One region of the Helicovermis profundi genome, then DNA from elsewhere that is predicted to be linked to it. Evidence: predicted binding sites of a transcription regulator. Region 1 holds the regulator's gene; each other region holds the start of a gene.

Evidence for each region. The regulator HrcA, encoded in region 1, represses chaperone genes, less so after heat shock. The targets are predictions, from matches to a motif close to TTAGCACTCNNNNNNNNNGAGTGCTAA.
Region 2: the regulator HrcA is predicted to act here: its motif matches at 4,705-4,731, upstream of htpG (molecular chaperone HtpG).
Region 3: the regulator HrcA is predicted to act here: its motif matches at 4,210-4,236, upstream of clpB (ATP-dependent chaperone ClpB).

Annotation. Positions count from the first base shown of each region.
Region 1 covers NZ_AP028654.1:2,263,230-2,270,315, forward strand. Annotated here, with positions in the region: gene dnaJ (molecular chaperone DnaJ) at 14-1,162, opposite strand; gene dnaK (molecular chaperone DnaK) at 1,233-3,059, opposite strand; gene grpE (nucleotide exchange factor GrpE) at 3,100-3,708, opposite strand; gene hrcA (heat-inducible transcriptional repressor HrcA) at 3,722-4,750, opposite strand; gene AACH12_RS10195 (HD-GYP domain-containing protein) at 4,867-5,958, opposite strand; gene hemW (radical SAM family heme chaperone HemW) at 5,992-7,086, opposite strand, start outside.
Region 2 covers NZ_AP028654.1:1,639,724-1,646,809, forward strand. Annotated here, with positions in the region: gene AACH12_RS07190 (DNA topoisomerase) at 1-1,811, opposite strand, end outside; gene AACH12_RS07195 (biotin transporter BioY) at 2,059-2,610, opposite strand; gene htpG (molecular chaperone HtpG) at 2,757-4,637, opposite strand; gene purB (adenylosuccinate lyase) at 4,980-6,410, opposite strand; gene AACH12_RS07210 (hypothetical protein) at 6,551-6,898, opposite strand.
Region 3 covers NZ_AP028654.1:382,827-389,912, forward strand. Annotated here, with positions in the region: gene AACH12_RS01615 (protein-glutamate methylesterase/protein-glutamine glutaminase) at 1-296, shown strand, start outside; gene AACH12_RS01620 (PAS domain-containing hybrid sensor histidine kinase/response regulator) at 337-3,357, shown strand; gene AACH12_RS01625 (response regulator) at 3,359-3,757, shown strand; tRNA gene AACH12_RS01630 (tRNA-Arg) at 3,848-3,923, shown strand; gene clpB (ATP-dependent chaperone ClpB) at 4,265-6,859, shown strand.

The DNA of each region.
Region 1 (7,086 bases):
ACATGAAATTTTCTTATTTTTTCAACCCATCTTTTAATTTATTTAATATACCTTTATCTTTTCCACCAACTTTTGAAAGGTCTTCTCCCATTGTAAGTGCATATTTCCTAAGTTCTTCTTTCTGTTTTCCATTAAGATTTTTTGGAACAACAATATTTACTTTAACGTACTGGTCACCTCTACCATAAGCGTTTAAGTTTGGAACACCTTTACCTTTTAACCTAAATGTTTTACCACTAGGTGTTCCTGGAGTTATCTTATATGAAACTTTACCATCTAAAGTTGGTACAGTAATTTCAGCTCCTAAAACCGCCTGAGCAAAAGTTATATCAATATCTAAGAAAATATCTTCTCCATCTCTTTTAAAGATTTTATGAGAAAGTACCCTTATAACTACATAAACATCCCCTCTAGGTCCACCTTTTGTTCCAAGATCAGATTCTCCTCTAAGGGTTAACTGAGCACCATTATAAACTCCTGCCGGAATATTAACTTTAATAGTTTTCTTTTTCTTAACTTTTCCTTTTCCTTTACAAGTATGGCAAGGATTTTCAAATACTTTTCCTTTTCCTTGACATACATCACATTTTTTAACCGAAATTGATTCTCCAAATAAACTTCTTTGGGAATATCTAAGTTCACCTGAACCTCCGCACTTAGTACAAGTAGTCGTCTTAGATCCAGGTTCAGCACCTTCTCCTCCACAAGTTGGACATTCTTCAGTACGATAGAATTCAATTTCTTTTTCGCATCCAAACACAGCTTCTTCAAAAGTTAATGTAATATCTGCCCTAACATCATTTCCTTTTCTAGGACCATTTCGTCTAGACGAAGACGAAAATCCACCAAATCCACCGCCAAACATTTCATTAATAATATCTTCAAATCCGCCAAAACCTGCACCGCCACTAAATCCTCCGCCGCCAGCATTTTGATTTACACCTGCATGTCCAAATTGATCATAAAGTGATCTTTTTTCCTTATCACTTAATATTTCATAAGCTTCATTTGCTTCTTTAAATTTTGATTCAGCATCTTTATTATCCGGATTTCTATCTGGATGATATTTCATAGCTAATTTTCTATAGGCTTTTTTTAGTTCTGCTTCATCAGCATTTTTACTAACACCTAAAATGTCATAATAATCTCTCTTATCACTCAAGTCTTCCCGCCTCTCTTTATCGTAGTATTATATCACTTAAAGACACCAATTAAGGTGTCTTTAAAAAATATTAATCTACTACTTCATAATCTGCATCTTCAACATCATCATTTGGAGCTTCGCCGCCGCCATTTGCTTGATTAGCTGCTGCTTCATCAGTTGCTTGTTGCTGATATATTTTTTGTGCGATTGGACTAAATGCTTCAGTAAGTTCTTCAACGCCTTTCTTAATTGCTTCTCCATCTTCACTTTCCATAAGTTTTTTAAGTTCTTCAATTTTTTCTTCAACTTTAACTTTTTCAGCTTCTTCTACTTTATCAGCTTGCTCTTTTAAAGTTTTTTCTGTTTCATAAATTAATGAATCAGCACTATTTTTAGCTTCTATTTTTTCTTTCATTTTTTTATCTTCTTCAGCAAATTCTTCAGCTTCTTTTACTTTTCTTTCAATTTCCTCTTCACTTAAGTTAGTCGATGCAGTGATTGTAATATGTTGCATTTTTCCAGTTCCCATATCTTTAGCACTTACATGTACAATTCCATTTGCATCTATATCAAAAGTAACTTCAATTTGAGGAATTCCACGTCTAGCTGGAGCAATTCCATCTAATTGGAATCTTCCCATTGTTGAATTGTCCTTTGCCATTGGTCTTTCACCTTGAAGAACATGTATATCTACAGCAGTTTGATTATCAGCAGCAGTTGAGAATATTTGACTCTTCTTAGTAGGAATAGTTGTATTTCTTTCAATTAATTTAGTAAATACACTTCCCATAGTTTCAATGCCAAGAGAAAGTGGAGTTACGTCTAAAAGAAGAACATCTTTAACATCTCCAGAAAGTACACCACCTTGTATTGCAGCACCAAGAGCAACACACTCATCAGGATTTACTCCTTTGTGAGGATCTTTGTTTGTTAATTTTTTTACTAAGGCTTGAACTGCAGGTATCCTTGTTGAACCTCCAACTAAAATAACTTGATCAATTTCATTAGCAGTAACTCCAGCATCTTTCATAGCTTTTTTAATTGGCTCTTCTGTTGCAGTAACTAAACTTGAAGTAAGTTGATCAAATTTAGCTCTTGTAAGATCCATATTTAAATGAACTGGTCCATTTGCAGTTGCAGTAATAAAAGGCAAGTTAATATTTGTTGATTGAGTAGTTGACAACTCTTTTTTAGCTTTTTCTGCAGCTTCTTTTAATCTTTGAAGTGACATTTTATCATTTCTTAAATCAATTCCATTCTCTTTATTAAATGCAGTTGCAAGATAATCAATTATTTTATTATCAAAGTCATCTCCACCTAAATGATTATTACCATTAGTAGCTAAAACTTCAAATACTCCATCACCAATTTCTAATATAGAAACGTCAAATGTTCCACCACCAAGATCATAAACCATAATTTTTTGTTGCTTTTCAGTCTTATCCATACCATATGATAATGAAGCAGCGGTAGGTTCATTTATAATTCTTTTTACTTCAAGTCCTGCAATTTTACCAGCATCTTTAGTTGCTTGTCTTTGAGCATCTGTAAAGTAAGCCGGAACAGTTATAACTGCTTCAGTAACTTTTTCTCCTAAATACGCTTCAGCATCTGCTTTTAATTTAGCAAGTATCATTGCCGAAATATCTTGAGGAGAATGCTTAATACCATCTATTTCAACATGATAATCTTTACCCATTTCTCTTTTAATTGAACTGATTGTTCTATCTGGATTAGTGATTGCTTGTCTTTTGGCAGTTTCACCAACTAATCTTTCACCATTTTTTGTAAATGCAACTATTGAAGGTGTAGTTCTATTTCCCTCTGCATTAGCGATAACTGTTGATTCTCCACCTTCTAATACTGCAACACATGAATTTGTAGTTCCTAAGTCAATACCAATAATTTTAGCCATTTTTATTTCCTCCTTATGTTTTAATTTCCTTTTTAATTAATTAACAAGATACTTTTACCATTGAATGTCTAATCACTTTACCATTCATTTCATATCCCTTTTGAAATTCTTCAATAACAATATCCGCCTCAACACCTTCTTTTTCTTCTGTCATAACAGCATGGTGCTTATCATGATCAAAAGGAGTATTAAGTGCTTTTACTTCTTTAACTCCATTTTTATCTAAAAAGTCCATAAGACTTTTTTTAATTAATTCAATTCCTTCAAGCAATGCTGGATTTTCTTCAAGGTCAATACTAGAAAAACCTCTTTCAAAATTATCTACAACTGGAAGAAGATCTACAAATAATTTTTCGTTGGCATATTTATAAATATCTGCTTTTTCTGTAGTAGCACGTCTTCTAAAATTTTGATACTCCGCATTTAGTCTCAAAAAGCTATCTTTTGTTTCGGCAAGTTCTTTTTTTAGTTTATCAACTTCTGAAAGTTCCTGATCATTTTCTTTAGTGTTTTTTTCTATTTCTTCATCAATCTTTTCTTCGCTTAATTTCTCAGCTTCGTCAATTTCCTTAGCTTCATTCTCTAAGGAATTTTTCAATTCTTCTTCAAGAATTTCTTCTTTTATCTTTTCATTTTTTTTACTTGTCAAATTCTACACCTCTTTATAAATATATTCCAGAGAAAATTTCAGATAAAGTTTCTCTTATATAATCTACAACACTGATAACAATATCATAATTCATTCTTTTAGGACCAATAACACCAATCTTGCCAATGTATTCTCCATTAAATTTATATGAAGTTGCTACCATACTACAATCACTAAATTCCTTAATGGAAAGTTCTGAACCAATTTTGACAGAAATACTTTCTGAAACATCTGCAAACAATTCATATAAATCTTTTTTGTTTTCAAAAATATTAAGCAAAACACTTGCCTCTTCAATACTTTTAAACTCTGGAGAATTAAATAAATTACCTGTTCCATTAACATAAAGTTCAACTTCATCCATTTCTCTAAAAATATCTCTCATAATAGGAACCAAATAATCAATAAAATTTGAATACTCAGGAAACTCTTTCTTTAAATTATTTACAAGTTTTATATTTATTTCTTCAATAGTAATTCCTTTAAGCAATTTAAGAAGAGAATCATTAACAATATCAAGCACTTCTTGAGAAATTCCATTTAAAAGTATTGGCAAACTTTTGTAAGTTCCTGAATCGGATACAAAAATCATAAGAACTTTTGAATCACTTATTCTTACAAACTTCATGTTTTTTAGCCTACTTTTATTGAACTGGGGCATTGATACTATACCAACATATCCTGTTAGATCTGATAAAAGCTGGACAGTTTGATTTATTATATCATCCGCTTCAATAACCTTATTTAATAGAAGCTCTCTTATAATATTTCTTTTTTCTCTAGCTATTATAATATCCTTATCCATTAAATTATCAACATACAATCTATATCCTCTATCAGAAGGAATACGACCAGATGATGTGTGGGGCTGAAGTAAATAACCAAGTTCTTCAAGATCAGCCATCTCATTTCTAATAGTTGCTGAGCTAATACCAAGAGGATATTTTTTTGCAATCGTTCTTGATCCAACCGGGTGAGCAGTATTGATAAAATCATCAATAATAACTTGAAGTATTTTCATTTTTCTTTCGCTATTTTTCATATCTTCACCTCTATCAGCACTCTTCGTATTCGAGTGCTAACACCTTACACTAATAAGATACCATCACAAATAAAATTTGTCAACGGTATCAATATAAATATTTTGTAAAGAAATTGTTAAAAGTCAAGTTCAATTACATTTTCAACAAATATAGTTCTTTCGTCTATTAAATCAAGGTCATATGATTTCTTTAAATCATCCTTATCAATTATTCTGACAAGTGGTCTGCTAGGGTATTCTCTCCTATACTTCACCACTATAGCTTCTCTATTATCAGAGAGTTTAACACCACTTCCTGGAGGATATATACAGATATTTTCAACAAAATGTCTATATATATTTCTATCGAGTTTAAAAACTGCATCTGTCATCAGTATCTCAAGAGCTTTATACATTGGGATTCTCTTTCTGTATACTCTGTCATTTGTAATTGCATCAAAAATATCACATAGAGTTACAATTCTAACAAACTCTGGTATATCTTTAGATTCGATTCCACTAGGGTAACCTGATCCATCAAGTTTTTCGTGATGTTTTATTATTATTTGTTTAACATAGGCTGATAAAGCTACATCCTTTTTTACTATTTCAAAACCATATTTTGCATGATTCTTAATTTCATCAAATTCATCATCAGTAAGGGGTTCTTTTTTATTAATAAGTTCATTTTTCACATTGATTTTACCGATATCATGAAGCAGTGCCCCTATTGCTATTTGCTCAATCATCTTATAATTATATTTTAATGATTTTGACGTAAGTATAGAAAGGATTGCAACATTTACACTATGCTTATATGTATACATATCCGTTCCCATAAGTTCTGTAACTGAATAAAGTACATCTTTATTACTCATAATATTTTCAATAAGTGCTTTTACAAGATCTTGAACTATTTTAAATGTTTCAAGTGGTACAAAGCCTGAAACATTTTTATTTTTATCACCAAAAATAGCATCGTCCATTACTTTTTTCATCGAGGTTACAAACTTAGCCATATGTTCTTCATCAACAACATTATTAATTTCAATTCCTTTTGAAATTTCATCGTCAATATAAATAAAATAAATATCATGTTCAAATATTTTATCTATCAGCCCTTTAGTTAATTTTACCCCTTTTCCAAGAAGTAGATTTCCATTTTCTGAAAAAATTGGCCTACCAACAAATTGTCCGATTTTTACTTTAGATGTACTTAATAATCTCATTTCATCACCTACATATGTTATAGTATAAAATTTTTACTCTGGAATAAATTCGACAAATACTTGATTTGATATATCTATTCCTAATTTTGTTAAATATATTTTATTATTTTCATGTATGATTAACTGCTTTTTTTTAAGTGTTTCTATTTTATCAAAATACTTTACTTTAAAATCAATTCCAAACTCTTCATTAATACTTACAATATCTATTCCTTTATTAAGCCTAAGCCCCAAAATAATTTTCTCATATAGGGATTCTTCTTTATTTATATATTCTTCGTTCTCTACGCTAATAATACCTTTTTCAATATTTTTTTTATATACTTCTATATTTGAAACATTATTAAATCTTTTTTCATTAACTAAACTACTACTCGATAAACCTAAGCCCAAATACTCATCTCTTTCCCAGTATAGCAAATTATGTTTTGACTCATAATTTACTTTAGCAAAATTACTGATTTCATATTGATAGTATCCATTTTCTTTTAAATATTCTACTATATAATGATACATTTCTCTCTCAATTTCTTCCGAAGGAAGAATTAATAGATCTTTTTCATCCATATTATATAACTTTGTTCCTTTTTCAAGTTTCAAACTATATACAGAAATGTGTTTTGGTTCAATTGATACAATTTTTTTTATATCATTTTTTACATCCTCTAAAGTTTGTTCTGGAAGCCCAATAATAAGATCAATACTAATATTATCTAATCCTTTAGATTTGATTAAATTAAAGTTGTCTAAAAATTCTTCATAGCTATGAGTTCTACCTATTTTCTTCAAAATTTTATTTTTTGTACTTTGTAAGCCTAAAGATATCCTATTAATACCTATACTTAAATAGTCATCAATTTTTTTTTCATTTACTGTATTTGGGTTACATTCTATTGTAAATTCATCTAGATATTTTAAATTGAAATTAGATTTTAATACTTCATATAACTTAACTATAAATTTAGAATCAATAAAGCTAGGTGTTCCGCCTCCAATAAAAATGGTGTCTACTTTTTTATTATTATATTCATTTAAATTCCCATATAGCTTAATTTCACTATATAGACTTTTCATATAGCTATTTATCAATTCATCGTTTGCTTTAAATGAATTAAAATCACAATAATA
Region 2 (7,086 bases), 620 kb from region 1:
AAAAGAGAAGGTATTGATTTATTTACAACAAAGTATATCATTTCTCCTAAATTACTGGGGGTTAAAATTTGAGTTTTTTTATTTAATTTAATATAATCTATCTTTTCTAATTTTTTTAATATTTCTGATCTCGTTGCACTAGTTCCTATTCCACTACCTTTGATTTGTTCTCTAAGCTCTTCATCTTCAATTAACTTTCCTGCATTTTCCATCGCTAAAATTATGGAACCTGATCTATAACGCTTTGGTGGGCTTGTTTCGCCATCTTTAATTATTAAATCTTTAATAGCTACCTTTTGACCTTTTTTTAATATTTTCAAGCTATTAATTTCTTTTGCAATTTTTTCCTGATTTTTTTTACTATTATTTGAAATTTTTAGATATCCCTCATCAGAACAAACCTTTACAGACGTTAGAAAAGATTCTTCACCTATTTTGGTCTTTATTTCAAGTTTACTAAAAATTGCCGGTGGATAAAAAATTGATAAAAATCTTCTAATTACTAGAATAAATATTTTTTTATCAACACTCGATAATCTATTGTAAGAAGTAAGGCCTTGACCAGTTGGTATAATTGCATAGTGATCTGTAATAGCTTTATCGTTTACATATTTTGTTTTTTCTAACCCTTTAAACAAACTATTCTTGATTATATTTTCAGTGAAATATTCTATTTTTTTATCCTCAGCTTCTAGTTCACAAATCTTATTAACATTTTGAAGCCCATTTAAATTCTTATGAATTTCTTTTAAAACTGCTTCTGATAAAACCCTAGCGTCTGTTCTAGGGTAAGTTAACATTTTTTTTTCATACATGCCTTGAATACTTGTCAGAGTTTCATCAGGACTCATCTTAAATTTTTTTGAACATTCATTTTGAATTTCAGCTAAATTGTATAAAAGCGGAGCATTTTTCTTTTCTTTTTTCTTTGTAACTTTATCTATTATTGCAAAAGTTTCAGGACTTTCTGAATTCAATTTTTTAATAAAAGTTTCAGCCATTTCTTTTTCTTTAAAACCAACATCTTTGAATAGGTGTTTTGAAAGATAATACTTTGAACCTTCTATAGCTTTCCATTCTCCATCATATTCTAAACCATCATTAAACTTAAATTTAGAAATAATTTTATAATAGGGAGTTTTTATAAAATTCTTAACTTCTAATTCTCTTTTTACTATCATACCTAAAACACAAGTCATAACTCTTCCAACTGCAATAACTACATAATCTTTATTTAATTTACTACTTATGCTTTTAGAATATGTAAGCGTTAATAATCTTGAGAAATTAATGCCAATTAAATAATCTTCTTTCGCTCTTAAATATGCTGAATCAGATAATAAATCATATTCAGCTAAATCTTTTGCGTTAATTATACCTTTTTTTATTTCTTCCTCTGTTTGAGAATCAATCCAAACTCTTTTTTTAATTTTATTTTTTACTCCAACCATTTCATCAACAAGCCTATATATGTATTCTCCTTCACGTCCGGAGTCGGTACAAACATAAATCTTTGATATATCTTCTCGCGTCATTTGCATTTTTACAATTTCATATTGCCTAGAAGCATTTTTTATTACTTCATATTTATATGAATCAGGTAAAAATGGAAGATCGGAAAGATTCCATTTTTTAAACTTAGAATCATATTCTTCAGGATAACTCATAGTTACTAAATGACCTACACACCAAGTAATAACAGCTCTATCTGATTCTATATATCCTTGTTTACGATTGCCATTCACCTTTAAAACTTTGGCAAATTCTGCTGCGACGCTTGGTTTTTCAGTTATAAATAAAGCTTTCGACATAATAATACTCCAATACTAGTAAAAATTTATTTTTTATATTGATTTTATCATATCTTTTTAAAGGTGAAAAGCAATACGTTAAACAAGTTCTTTATCATAAATATTATTAACTCATTTATCCGATGCCTTAGAGTTCTAATACCCCCACTTCTAAAAAAGTGGGGATAAAGAACTCTAAAAAGGCCCTGGATTATGTTTTCTAAGATTCAGAGGGAGTAAAAACTCCCTCTGAATCCAAGAAACTCATTTATCTCGCTTTATTTACAACGGGTAGAATTTTATACGAACTAATTGCTACTATAAAGCTCCAAATTATATCAGGTATTATAAAAGGTGTAAATCCCCATTTAGCTGCAGTTTGCCATCCAATTTGTGAATCATTTAAATGATTCCACATAAAATATAAATATGAAACTCCAATAGCATAAACAACTGCAAGACCAACCAATACCGATAAAAATCTAAATATCAATTTCTGATTAGGATTATTTTCTGTTAATTTACCAATAATAAATGAACAAAGTATAAAACCAATCAAGTAACCAAAAGTTGGTTGGAAAATATAACTTAGCCCTCCTCCTTTTGTAAATACAGGAACACCAAGTAATCCGATTCCTACATAAATTAGCTGAGAAGTCATACCTTTTTTTGAACCTAATAGCATTCCTGAATATGCACAAAACAGAAACTGCAAACTAACAGGAACAGGCGGAATTGGTATCTTAATAAATGCACCAATCGCTGTAAGTGAAGCAAACATTGAAATTAAAATCATATCTTTTGTACTTAAATTTTTCATAATTCCTCCAATATTTTTTTGTCATAAATAATATAACATGACAAAAAAATATTGTCAACCCGGATTAAATTCTGGTTAACAATATAAAACAAAGCGCTAGTTAACATAATATAATTACGTCAACTAGCGCTTTTGCTTTTTATAAATTAGATAATCATATTTAAAATTTTATTACTTCTCTTTAAAAACTCAACCATTTTTTCAGGTGAAAGCTTTTTATGACCAATAAGTGCTAAATCATAAACCTGCATTGCAACAGTATCCATTAATTCTTTATTTTCTTCATAATTACTATTAATTAAGAAGTCCACAAGTTTGTTGTTTTTATTAAGGACTAATTCTTCATTTGAAGGAAACATATTAGGATCAATTCCTGAATTACCATACATTTTAAGCATATCTTGCATCCTTCTATTCTCTTCAGATAATACAATCATAGCTGATACTTCGTTCGATTTAAAACTTTCAACTTTTAATTTCATTTCTTCTTTATTTAATGCACTTTTGAAAACATTAGATAATTCTTCAGTTATTTTTATTGTTTCTTCAGTATCACTCTCAATTTGAGCATCAGTAAGAACATCACTTAAATCTGCATCAACTCTAATAAATTTAACTTTATCATTCTTAGACTCTAATAATGAAACAAATGGTGGATCAATTGAATGATTAAGAATTAAAACATCAATACCATGTTCTTTAAGTAATTCAATATAATGAGCTTGCTGAACAATATCAGTTGTATAATATACTTTGTTTTCCAATTTGCCAGCATGTAAATCTAAATACTCACTTATCGTAACAAAATTTCCACTTTTATTTTTGTAAAGCATAATTTCTTCAACTTTTTTTGCGAATTTTTCATCTTTTAATGAACCATATTTTATAAAAGGACTAATATCATCAAAGAATTTTTCATATGAAAGCCTGTCAGTTTTAAACATACCACTAAGTTTATCAGAAACTTTCTTTGAGATGTAGTCAGAAATTTTCTTAACGAATCCGTCATTTTGTAAAAAACTTCTTGAAACATTTAGAGGTAAATCGGGGCAATCAATAACGCCTTTTAATAGTAGTAAAAATTCTGGTATAACTTCCTTAATGTTATTTGCAACAAAAACTTGGTTGTTATACAATTTTATTTGCCCTTCAAGTGTATCAAATTCAGTGTTTAATTTAGGAAAATACAAAATACCTTTTAAATTAAATGGATAATCCATATTTAAATGAATCCAAAATAATGGTTCCTTAAAATCTTTGAATGTATCTTTGTAAAATTCTTTATATTCTTCATCTGTACATTCATTCGGTTTTTTAACATAAAGTGGCTGTGTAACGTTAATTGCCTTGGGATCTTCAATAATTACATTTCCATCTTCATCTTTATTAGGCTCTTTGCCAACAACTTCTAAATAAATTGGAAAAGGCATAAATGAACAATATTTTTCAATTGTACTTCTTAAAGTGTATTCATCTAAGAAACTTTTTCCCTCATCTGAAACAAATAATGTAATCTCAGTTCCTCTACTTTCTTTTGTTCCATCTGCTATTTCAAATTCTGTACCACCTTCACAAGTCCAAAGTGCACTTTCACTATTTTCAACATATGATTTAGTATTAATTTGAACTCTTTCAGCTACCATAAACGCTGAATAAAAACCAAGTCCAAAATGACCTATAATTTGCTCTTTATCACCTTTATCCTTGTATTTTTCAAGAAAATCTTCAGCTCCTGAAAAAGCAATTTGATTAATATACTTTTTAATTTCTTCAGCAGTCATTCCAATACCATTATCGATAATTTTAATTGTTTTATTTTCTTTATCAAGGATAATTTTTACGCTAAATTCATTATCTTCTAAAGAAATTTCTCCTAAAGAATTTAATCTTGTAAGTTTAGTAATAGCATCACATGCATTCGAAACAAGCTCTCTGACAAATATATCATGATCAGAATACAACCATTTTTTAATAATTGGAAAAATATTTTCACTATGAATTGATAAACTTCCTTTTTCTTTACTCAAAATAATCACTCCTTATTTTTTTTTCTAACAATATATTAACTCAATATTTTTCTATTGTCAATACTTTTTAGCACTCACTAAGACAGAATGCTAACAATTCCTATTAAAGATTCTTTTTCATAAATTAATTTCTAAGATTCAGAGGGAGTTTTTACTCCCACTGAATCTTAGAAAACATAATCTAGGGCCTTTTTAGAGTCCTTTATCCCCCCACTTTTTTTAGAAGTGGGAGGATTATAACTCTAAGGCATCGGATAAAATATAAAAAAACTTTGAAGTAGAATCTTATAAATTTAAGTTTCTACTTCAAAGTTTTAATTCAATTTATCTTAAAATTAATTATTATACATTTAATTCAACATCTTCTCCAAGTACATCAGCATTTTCTTTGAGTATTGGATCAATTTCTGAAATTATAAATTCTTCTACTTGCTCTGATGCTCTTCCAATATAAAGCGATGGCTCTGCAATTTTTTTAAGTTCACTTAATGTTAAATCAAACTTAGTATCATTTGCAATTCTTTCAAGCAAATCATTATCTTTTCCTTCTACTTTAACTTTACTACCAGCATCCATAGAATGAACTCTAATAAGCTCATGTAACTCTTGTCTATCTCCACCTTTTTTTACCGCTTCCATCATTATATTTTCAGTCATCATAAAAGGTAATTCAGCATCTAAATGTTTTTTTATTACTTTTTCATATACAACCATATTTGTAGCTATATTGTTTGCAATATCAAGTGATGCATCTATCGCTAAAAAACTCTCTGCTAAGGTAAGTCTTCTATTTGCCGAGTCATCTAGTGTTCTTTCAAACCACTGCGTTGCTGCTACTAACTGAGGACTCATTGTACTAGAAATAACAAACTTACATAGCGAAGAAATCCTTTCACTTCTCATTGGATTTCTCTTATAAGCCATTGCCGAAGAGCCAATTTGGTTCTTTCCAAAAGGTTCTTCTAATTCCTTTAAATTTTGAAGTAATCTAATATCGTTTGTCATTTTATGAAGTGATTGAGCGATTCCACCAACTACATTTATAACTCTAGAATCAATTTTTCTTGTATATGTTTGTCCTGTAACTGCCAAACTATCTTTAAAACCAAATTCTTTTGCAATAAATGTATCAAGTTTTTTTACTTTATCATGATCATTATTAAAAAGTTTTAAATAACTAGCCTGTGTTCCTGTAGTTCCTTTAACACCTCTAAGCATCAAAGTATTTGATACATAAACTAAATCATTGTAATCCATAACTAAGTCAATCATCCATAGAGTTGCTCTTTTCCCAACTGTTGTTATTTGAGCTGGCTGAAAATGTGTATATCCTAGTGTTGGAACATCCCTATATTTTATTGAAAAATCTTTTAATTTATATAAAAGATTTGCAATTTTTCCTTTTATTAATTCAAGAGCATCTTTTAAAACAATAATATCAGTATTATCTCCAACGAAAGCACTAGTAGCACCCAAATGAATTATACCTTTAGCCTTTGGACATACATCACCATATGCATGAACATGTGCCATTACATCATGTCTTAATCTCTTTTCATGCTTCTTTGCCACTTCAAAGTCTATATTATATATATTTTCTTCAAGTTCTTTGATTTGCTCATCTGTAATATTTAAGCCTAATTCTTTTTCAGCTTTAGCAAGTGCTGTCCAAAGTTTTCTCCAAGTGCTAAATTTCATTTTAGGAGAAAAAATATACGTCATTTTATCACTTGCATATCTCTCAATTAGAGGATTTTGATATTTGCTATACATATTTACACATCCTTATTAAAATATACGAACTATTTTAAGTTTTTTTAAATATAAGTTCGAAATAATTATATAATATATTTTGTATAACTTCAATAGAAATATATTTTTTTCTATTGCATTAAAAACCTTAATAAATTATATCATTTGATATGAAATTTTGGCTTTTGTTTATTCATTAATTTATCATTTTCTTTGTCTTCTACCAAACTAGTAATTTTAGCAACTTGATTTTTAAAATCATTTATTTTTTTCATTTCATCATCAACTAATTTGGATTTTAAATCAAGCCTACCTTCTCTAAGCCATTTATTTATATATTTTCTTTTAACATTTGTATTTTCTATAACTTCATTTATTGTTGCATTTCTATTTTCACTAATATACTCCTTCACAGAATTAAATAACGATTCTATACAAACATTACAAATAGACAGGTTAGCATCTGCAAAAAAAGGGTTTTTACAACTTTCACATATTCTTTCATCCATATTAATCTCCTTGTATAATTAGGTTAGAAATATTGCTTAAGTTTCTTGCGAATATTCTTACCTAATTCATTTATATTGTTTGTGATTAAAAATAAGTTCAACCACTTAACATACTGTAATTTTTCTATTATAGTTATCTCATAAAGAGTATATGCGTCTTCTCCTTGAATGACTCATTTCTTGAGTTT
Region 3 (7,086 bases), 1.2 Mb from region 1:
AACCATCGGTAGATGTTCTTTTTAACTCAGTAGCTGAAAGTTTTGGAAGTAATTCTTTAGGTATCATATTAACTGGAATGGGAAAAGATGGGGCAAGAGGGCTACTTGAAATGAAGAAAAAGCATGCAATTACAATAGGACAAAACAGTGGAAGTTGTGTTGTGTATGGAATGCCGAAATCGGCATATAGAATAGGTGCGATTGATTATGAATTACATTTAACTAATATACCTGAAAAAATTGAGAATATCATTAGACAAAAAATTGAACTTGATAAGAAAAGCAAGCCAAAATAATGTTAATGGATTATGAGAAAAACAAGATGAAGGGGTATTTATGGAAGAAATAGATGATAAATATAAAGTTTTTGATAGCTTATTTGAAGAAGTTTTAATAATTAATTCAGATATGAAAATAATTTTTGCTAATAGAGAATGTAAAAAAAATATTGGGAAAGAATTTAATGAGATTCTATATAAAAATGTAAATGATGTACTTAATATTAAAAATAAAATAACAAATGAAATATATAAATTGCCAATAAGCAAAATTGATAATAATTTAAAGAAATTTGAACAAGCAAGAAATTTAATGATAACTAATTGTAGTGGGGAAGAAAGATGTGTTTTGATAAATATGTCTTATATCAAAGATAAGTCCCAAAAAGATAGAAAAATTATTTTAGTTATTAAAGATATAACAAAATTAAAGAATGCAGAAATTAAATTAAAAAAATATTCGAGTGCGATTGAATATAATCCAAATATTGTAGTTATTACAGATGATGATTTTAATATAGAATATGCAAATAGAAATTTTTATAAATATTATAATAGAAAACCAAAAGAATGTATCAGTAAAAGCATTAAACTATTTATAAGAGAGTTTTTTGCTGAAATTAATGATATAAAAATTGATGAAGAAATTAGAAAACATAGAAAAATTGTTAAAGAAATTCCATGTATAAAAATTACTGGTGAATTAGTTTGGGAATTAGTTTCTGTATCAAAGATAGAATATAAGGATCATAATTCGAAAAATTACGTTTTTGTTGTTCAAGATATTAGTAAAATAAAAAATCAAGAAAAACTTATTGATTTAGAAAGAAAACATTTGGAAACTATTTTTAAAAGCACACCACAAGGATTGATAATAATTGACAAGAATAGTAATGTAATTAATATTAATCAAAGTGCAAGTGATATTTTTATTAAAAACACTAGTGATTTTTTTGGAAAAAGTATTAATAGGTCTACTAATAATTTCAATTATGGGTTAATTGAAGCAAGTTATGTCAAAAGTAGAACAAGCGAATTATCATTTTTAAATTATTCAGTTCAACTTGTACTAGAATCTGGCGAATCAATTTTAAATAAAGATTATAGCTATAATGTAGTGATTAATAATAAAAATTACTGTAAATACATTAAGTATAGCGCTGTGCCTATCAGTGGTAAAAATGGTAAAGAGGTTTTAGTTGTAATTGAAGATATAACTGAAAAAATTCTTTTAGAAAATTCTTTAACTAAAAATGATGAAAGACTAAGGCTTATAACTAACAATATGGCTGATATAATAACCCAAGTTGAGTTAAATGGTGACATTATATATGCAAGCCCATCTCATAAAAAAATGATTGGTTACGATTCAGAGGAATTAATTGGCAAGAATATGTTTGACTATATTTACAAAAATGATATTTCAAAAGTTAAAAAATTATTTTCAGTAAGAAAAAAAAATAGAAGTAGCTTTACTTCAGAATTTAGAATAAAAAGAAAAGACAATGAATTAATATGGGTAGAAACTTCAGGTACAATTATTAAAGACGAAAAAAACTTTGATCCGACTATTATATATATAACAAGAGATATTTCAGCACAAATAAAAGCTAGAAATGAGCTTATAAAAGCAAAGGAAATTGCTATAGCTGCAAATAATGCTAAAAGTCAATTTTTAGCTAATATGAGTCATGAAATAAGAACACCAATGAATGGAATAATTGGAATGACAGATTTAACTCTTATGACAAATCTGACACCGAATCAAAAAGAAAATCTATTAATGGTAAAAAATAGTTCAATAAGCTTGCTTAATTTAATAAACTCAATCTTAGATTTGTCTAAAATAGAAGCTGGAAAAATTGTTGTTGAAAACATTAGATTTAATTTTATTAGTCTTATGGAAAATATATTTAAAATAGCTAATGTACAAGCTGGAAATAAAGAAATTGAATTTAAGTATTTAGTAGATAAAAAAATAAGGAAATATTTAAATGGTGATAGCAATAAGCTTAGGCAAATATTAAATAATTTAATCTCTAATGCTATTAAATTTACTTTTGAAGGGCAAGTATATGTTGAAATTAATTTGCTCTTAGATGAGGAAAGTAAACAAAGAATAAAATTTAGTGTTTATGATACTGGAATCGGAATATCAAAAACAAACTATAATTTAATATTTTCTAGTTTTTCACAAGCAGATGGTTCAATCACAAGGAAGTTTGGAGGAACAGGTCTTGGACTCACCATTTCCAAAGAATTAGTAGAAATACTAGGTGGGAAAATATATTTTGATTCTGAAGTTGGAAAAGGTAGTGCTTTTCATTTTGAAGTTGAATTTGATAAGAGCTATGTTATAAATAGTGAAATTGAAGAAGAAGATATATCAGATGATGTAAATAATATTAATATTTTATTGGTAGAAGATGATAAAATAAATCAAATATTAGCTGAAAAAATACTAAAGAAACAAAAAAATAATGTTGTTATAGCCAATAATGGACTTGAAGCATTAGAATTAATTACAGAAAACAAATTTGATATTATATTAATGGATATACAAATGCCTGAACTAGATGGAATGGAAACCACTAGAATTATTAGAGAAAAATTTAAAATTAATACACCTATAATTGCTTTAACTGCATATGCAGCTAAAGGAGATAAAGAGAAATTTATAAAAAATGGCATGAATGATTATATATCAAAACCCATATCTATTAGAGAATTCTATAAGGTTATAGATAGAAATTTAAATAAAAAAAATAAGAATAATGTTTTGAATAATATGATGAAAAGCTTTAATACAAATTATACTCTTAATTCAAAAGAATATTATTCCAAATTCAATCCTTATGTGAATTTACTAGAAAAGAATATAGAAAGCAGAAATTTTTTAGAAATCGAAAAATTATCTCACTATATTAATAATTTAGCTTCTAATTATAATCTTAAAAAAGTAAAAAATAATATTTTAAAAGTAAAATTATATTCAAGAAAAGAAGATATAGTTAATGTACAACTTTATTTTAGTAAAATGATTCACGAGTTTAATGAAATGTTTGAAAGTGAGGACTAATATGAAAATATTAATTGCAGAAGATGATTACGTTAGCAGAAAATTTTTATATAAATTCTTATCTAAGTATGGTGAGTGTGATATAACAATTGACGGTTACGAAACGCTAGAGGTATTTATAATGGCAATAGAAGAAAAAAAATATTATGATTTAATTTGTTTAGATATCATGATGCCAAAGCTTGACGGAGTAGAGGTACTAAAGATGATTAGAGAAATTGAAGAAAAAAATGAAATAAGTGAAAAAAACAAATCAAAAATAATTATGACTACTGCTTTAAATAGTACAGAAAGTGTGTTTAATTCATATGAAAATGGATCTGAAGCTTATGCAGTAAAGCCGATAGATACTGAAAAATTTGTCAGTGTTATGAGAAACCTTGGACTGATAGATATCTAAAGGAATAAATAAGTTAATAGCAAATAAACTTATGAAATAATGCTAAAAAACTTGACCAAAAGTTTTGGTTTGTTATAATTAGTTTGTTAGGCACCCATAGCTCAGTGGATAGAGTGCTAGACTTCGAATCTAGGCGTCGGGGGTTCGAATCCCTCTGGGTGTACCAATTTAAAGGAATACACAATTTTATATTGTGTATTTTTTTATTTTTTGTTTATATTTTACTAGCAGACTGCAATCTAACATTAATCTACGCACAATTTTTTCAGAAATAAAGATATTTTCTCTTTTTACTTTATAATATGGATGAAGACGGTATTTGGTTGTATTATTATATTTTTTCCTTGGTAATTTTTTTTAGATGATAATATATTTAGACTTTTTAATTTTTTGTAAAAAAAATATGAATTCTATTGAATTATCTTTTAAAAGTGTTATTCTATAAGTAAGAATTAGCACTCGATGACACAGAGTGCTAAAATATAAAAATAATAAGAGGTGAATAAGATGGATCAAAATAAATTTACAAAAAATTCTTTAGAAGCTCTAAACAAAGCTCAATTTATAGCTGATGAGTATAGCAACCCAGTCATAGATTCAGAACATATTATATATGCCTTACTTGAAAATGATAAGGGTTTAATTTCACAAATTTTGAGAAAGTTAGATGTTGAATTAAATTTAATAAAAAATGATATAGAAAATATAATAAGTAAAAAAACAAAGGTTTCATCTACAGAGCAAATTTATCTCTCTAATGATGGTAATAGACTTTTGATGAAATCTGAAAAATTAGCTAATAGATTAAAGGATCAATATGTTAGCGTAGAACATATTTTTATGTCTTCTATAGAAATAAGTGAAAGCAAAAATCCTTTATTGAAAGAAATTTATAAAAAATACAATATTACTAAAGATAGAGTAATGGATATATTAAAAGATATAAGAGGTAAAAGGAATGTAGATTCTTTAAATCCTGAAGATACTTATAATGTTCTTAGTAAATATGGAATGGATTTAGTGGATGAAGCGAAAAAAAATAAAATTGATCCAGTGATAGGAAGAGATGAGGAAATTAGAAGAACTATTAGAATATTATCAAGAAAAAATAAAAATAATCCTGTATTAATAGGAGAAGCTGGTGTTGGTAAGACTGCTATTGCAGAAGGGCTTGCTCAAAGGATTGTAAAAGGCGATGTCCCAGAAAGTTTAAAAAATAAAAAAATTTTCTCCTTAAATATGGGTTCTCTTGTAGCTGGAGCTAAATTTAGAGGAGAATTTGAAGAAAGATTAAAAGCGGTATTAGATGAAATAAAGAATAGTGATGGTCAAATAATTTTATTTATTGATGAACTTCATACCATAGTAGGAGCAGGTAAGACGGATGGTGCACTTGATGCAGGAAACATGCTTAAACCATTACTTGCTAGAGGGGAACTTCATTGTATTGGAGCAACTACATTAAATGAATATAAAAAATATATTGAAAAAGATAATGCATTAGAAAGAAGATTTCAGCCAGTTATTGTTGACGAACCTAGTGTTGAGGATACAATTACTATTTTAAGAGGAATAAAAGAAAGATATGAAATATATCATAAGGTTACAATAAGTGATCAGGCTTTGGTCCAAGCGGCTATGCTTTCAGATCGATATATTTCAGATAGATTTTTGCCTGATAAAGCAATAGATCTTATAGATGAAGCATGTGCTTTAGTAAAGACTGAAATAGAATCTATGCCTATAGAATTAGATGATATTTCAAGATATATTATTAGACTTGAAATTGAAGAGGCTGCGCTTAAGAAAGAGAAGGATAAGGTTTCTAAAGAAAAATTAAAAAAAGTTCAAAAGGAACTTGCTAATTTAAAAGAAGAATTTAATAGTAAAAAAGTTTTATGGGAAAATGAGAAAAGTAAAGTAGATAAAGTAAATGAAATAAAAGCGCAAATTGATGATATAAATAATAAAATAAATAAGGCAGAAAGAGAATACAACCTTGAGAGAGCAGCACAGCTAAAATATGGAGATTTACCAAAACTTGAAAAAGAACTTAGTGAAATTAATGATGCTATTAGTGAAAAAAGCGATGAAGATAAGATTATTAGAGAGACAGTTACTTCAGAAGAAATTGCTGGAATAGTATCAAAGTGGACAGGAATACCACTTGAAAAATTGGTAGAAGGAGAAATAGAAAAATTACTAAATCTAGATAGAGAACTTCATAAAAGAGTTATTGGACAAAATGAAGCTGTAAGTAAAGTTACAGATGCAATAATTAGGTCGCGCGCTGGAGTAAAGGATTTAGGAAAACCAATTGGAAGTTTTATTTTTATCGGACCTACGGGTGTTGGAAAAACAGAACTTGCTAAGTCGCTGGCTGAAGTTTTATTTGATGATGAAAACGCTTTGATAAGGATTGATATGAGCGAATATATGGAGAAACATTCTGTCTCTAAACTAATAGGAGCACCTCCAGGATATGTTGGATATGAAGAAGGTGGACAATTAACGGAAAAAGTTAGAAGAAAACCATATTCTGTTATTTTGTTTGATGAAATTGAAAAAGCACACCATGATGTATTTAATATTTTGCTTCAAGTATTAGATGATGGACGAATTACAGATTCAAAAGGAAGACAAGTAAGTTTTAAAAACACTATAATTATAATGACATCAAATATAGGATCAGATATACTATTAAATGAAATTAAAGAAGATGGAATTATTAGTGAATTTACAAGGACTGAAATAGATAATTTATTAAAGATTAATTTTAAACCAGAATTTTTAAATAGACTAGATGATATAATTTTGTACAAACCACTTAATAAAAATGAAATAAAAGATATAATAAAATTAATTGTAAATGAATTAAGTAAAAGATTAAGTGAAAAATTTTCTTCAATAAAAATAACAGAAAAGGCTGTAGAATTTATTGTTAAATCAGCTTTCGATATTCATTATGGAGCGCGTCCTCTGAAACGATATATACAAAAAAATGTTGAAACCATACTTGCAAAAAGTATAATAAAAGGTGAAATTAAAGAAGGAAAAGATTTGGTAATAGATGTAGAAGAAAACGAATTAATTATAAGTTAAAAAACTAAGTTTGAAAATTTAGATCTCCTAAATATAAATTAATAATTTTATATTTAGGAGATCATTTTTAATTTAGAAAAGAACATGTAATAGTATTTGTGTAAAATTTAAAAGTTTTTTTTAAATGAATTATCAGTTTATAAAATTGCTTAAAGTAAAATTTTAATTTATAATTTATAGTGGATATGTTAGGAAATTAAGTGTTTTTATGGAGGTAAAATTAGTGA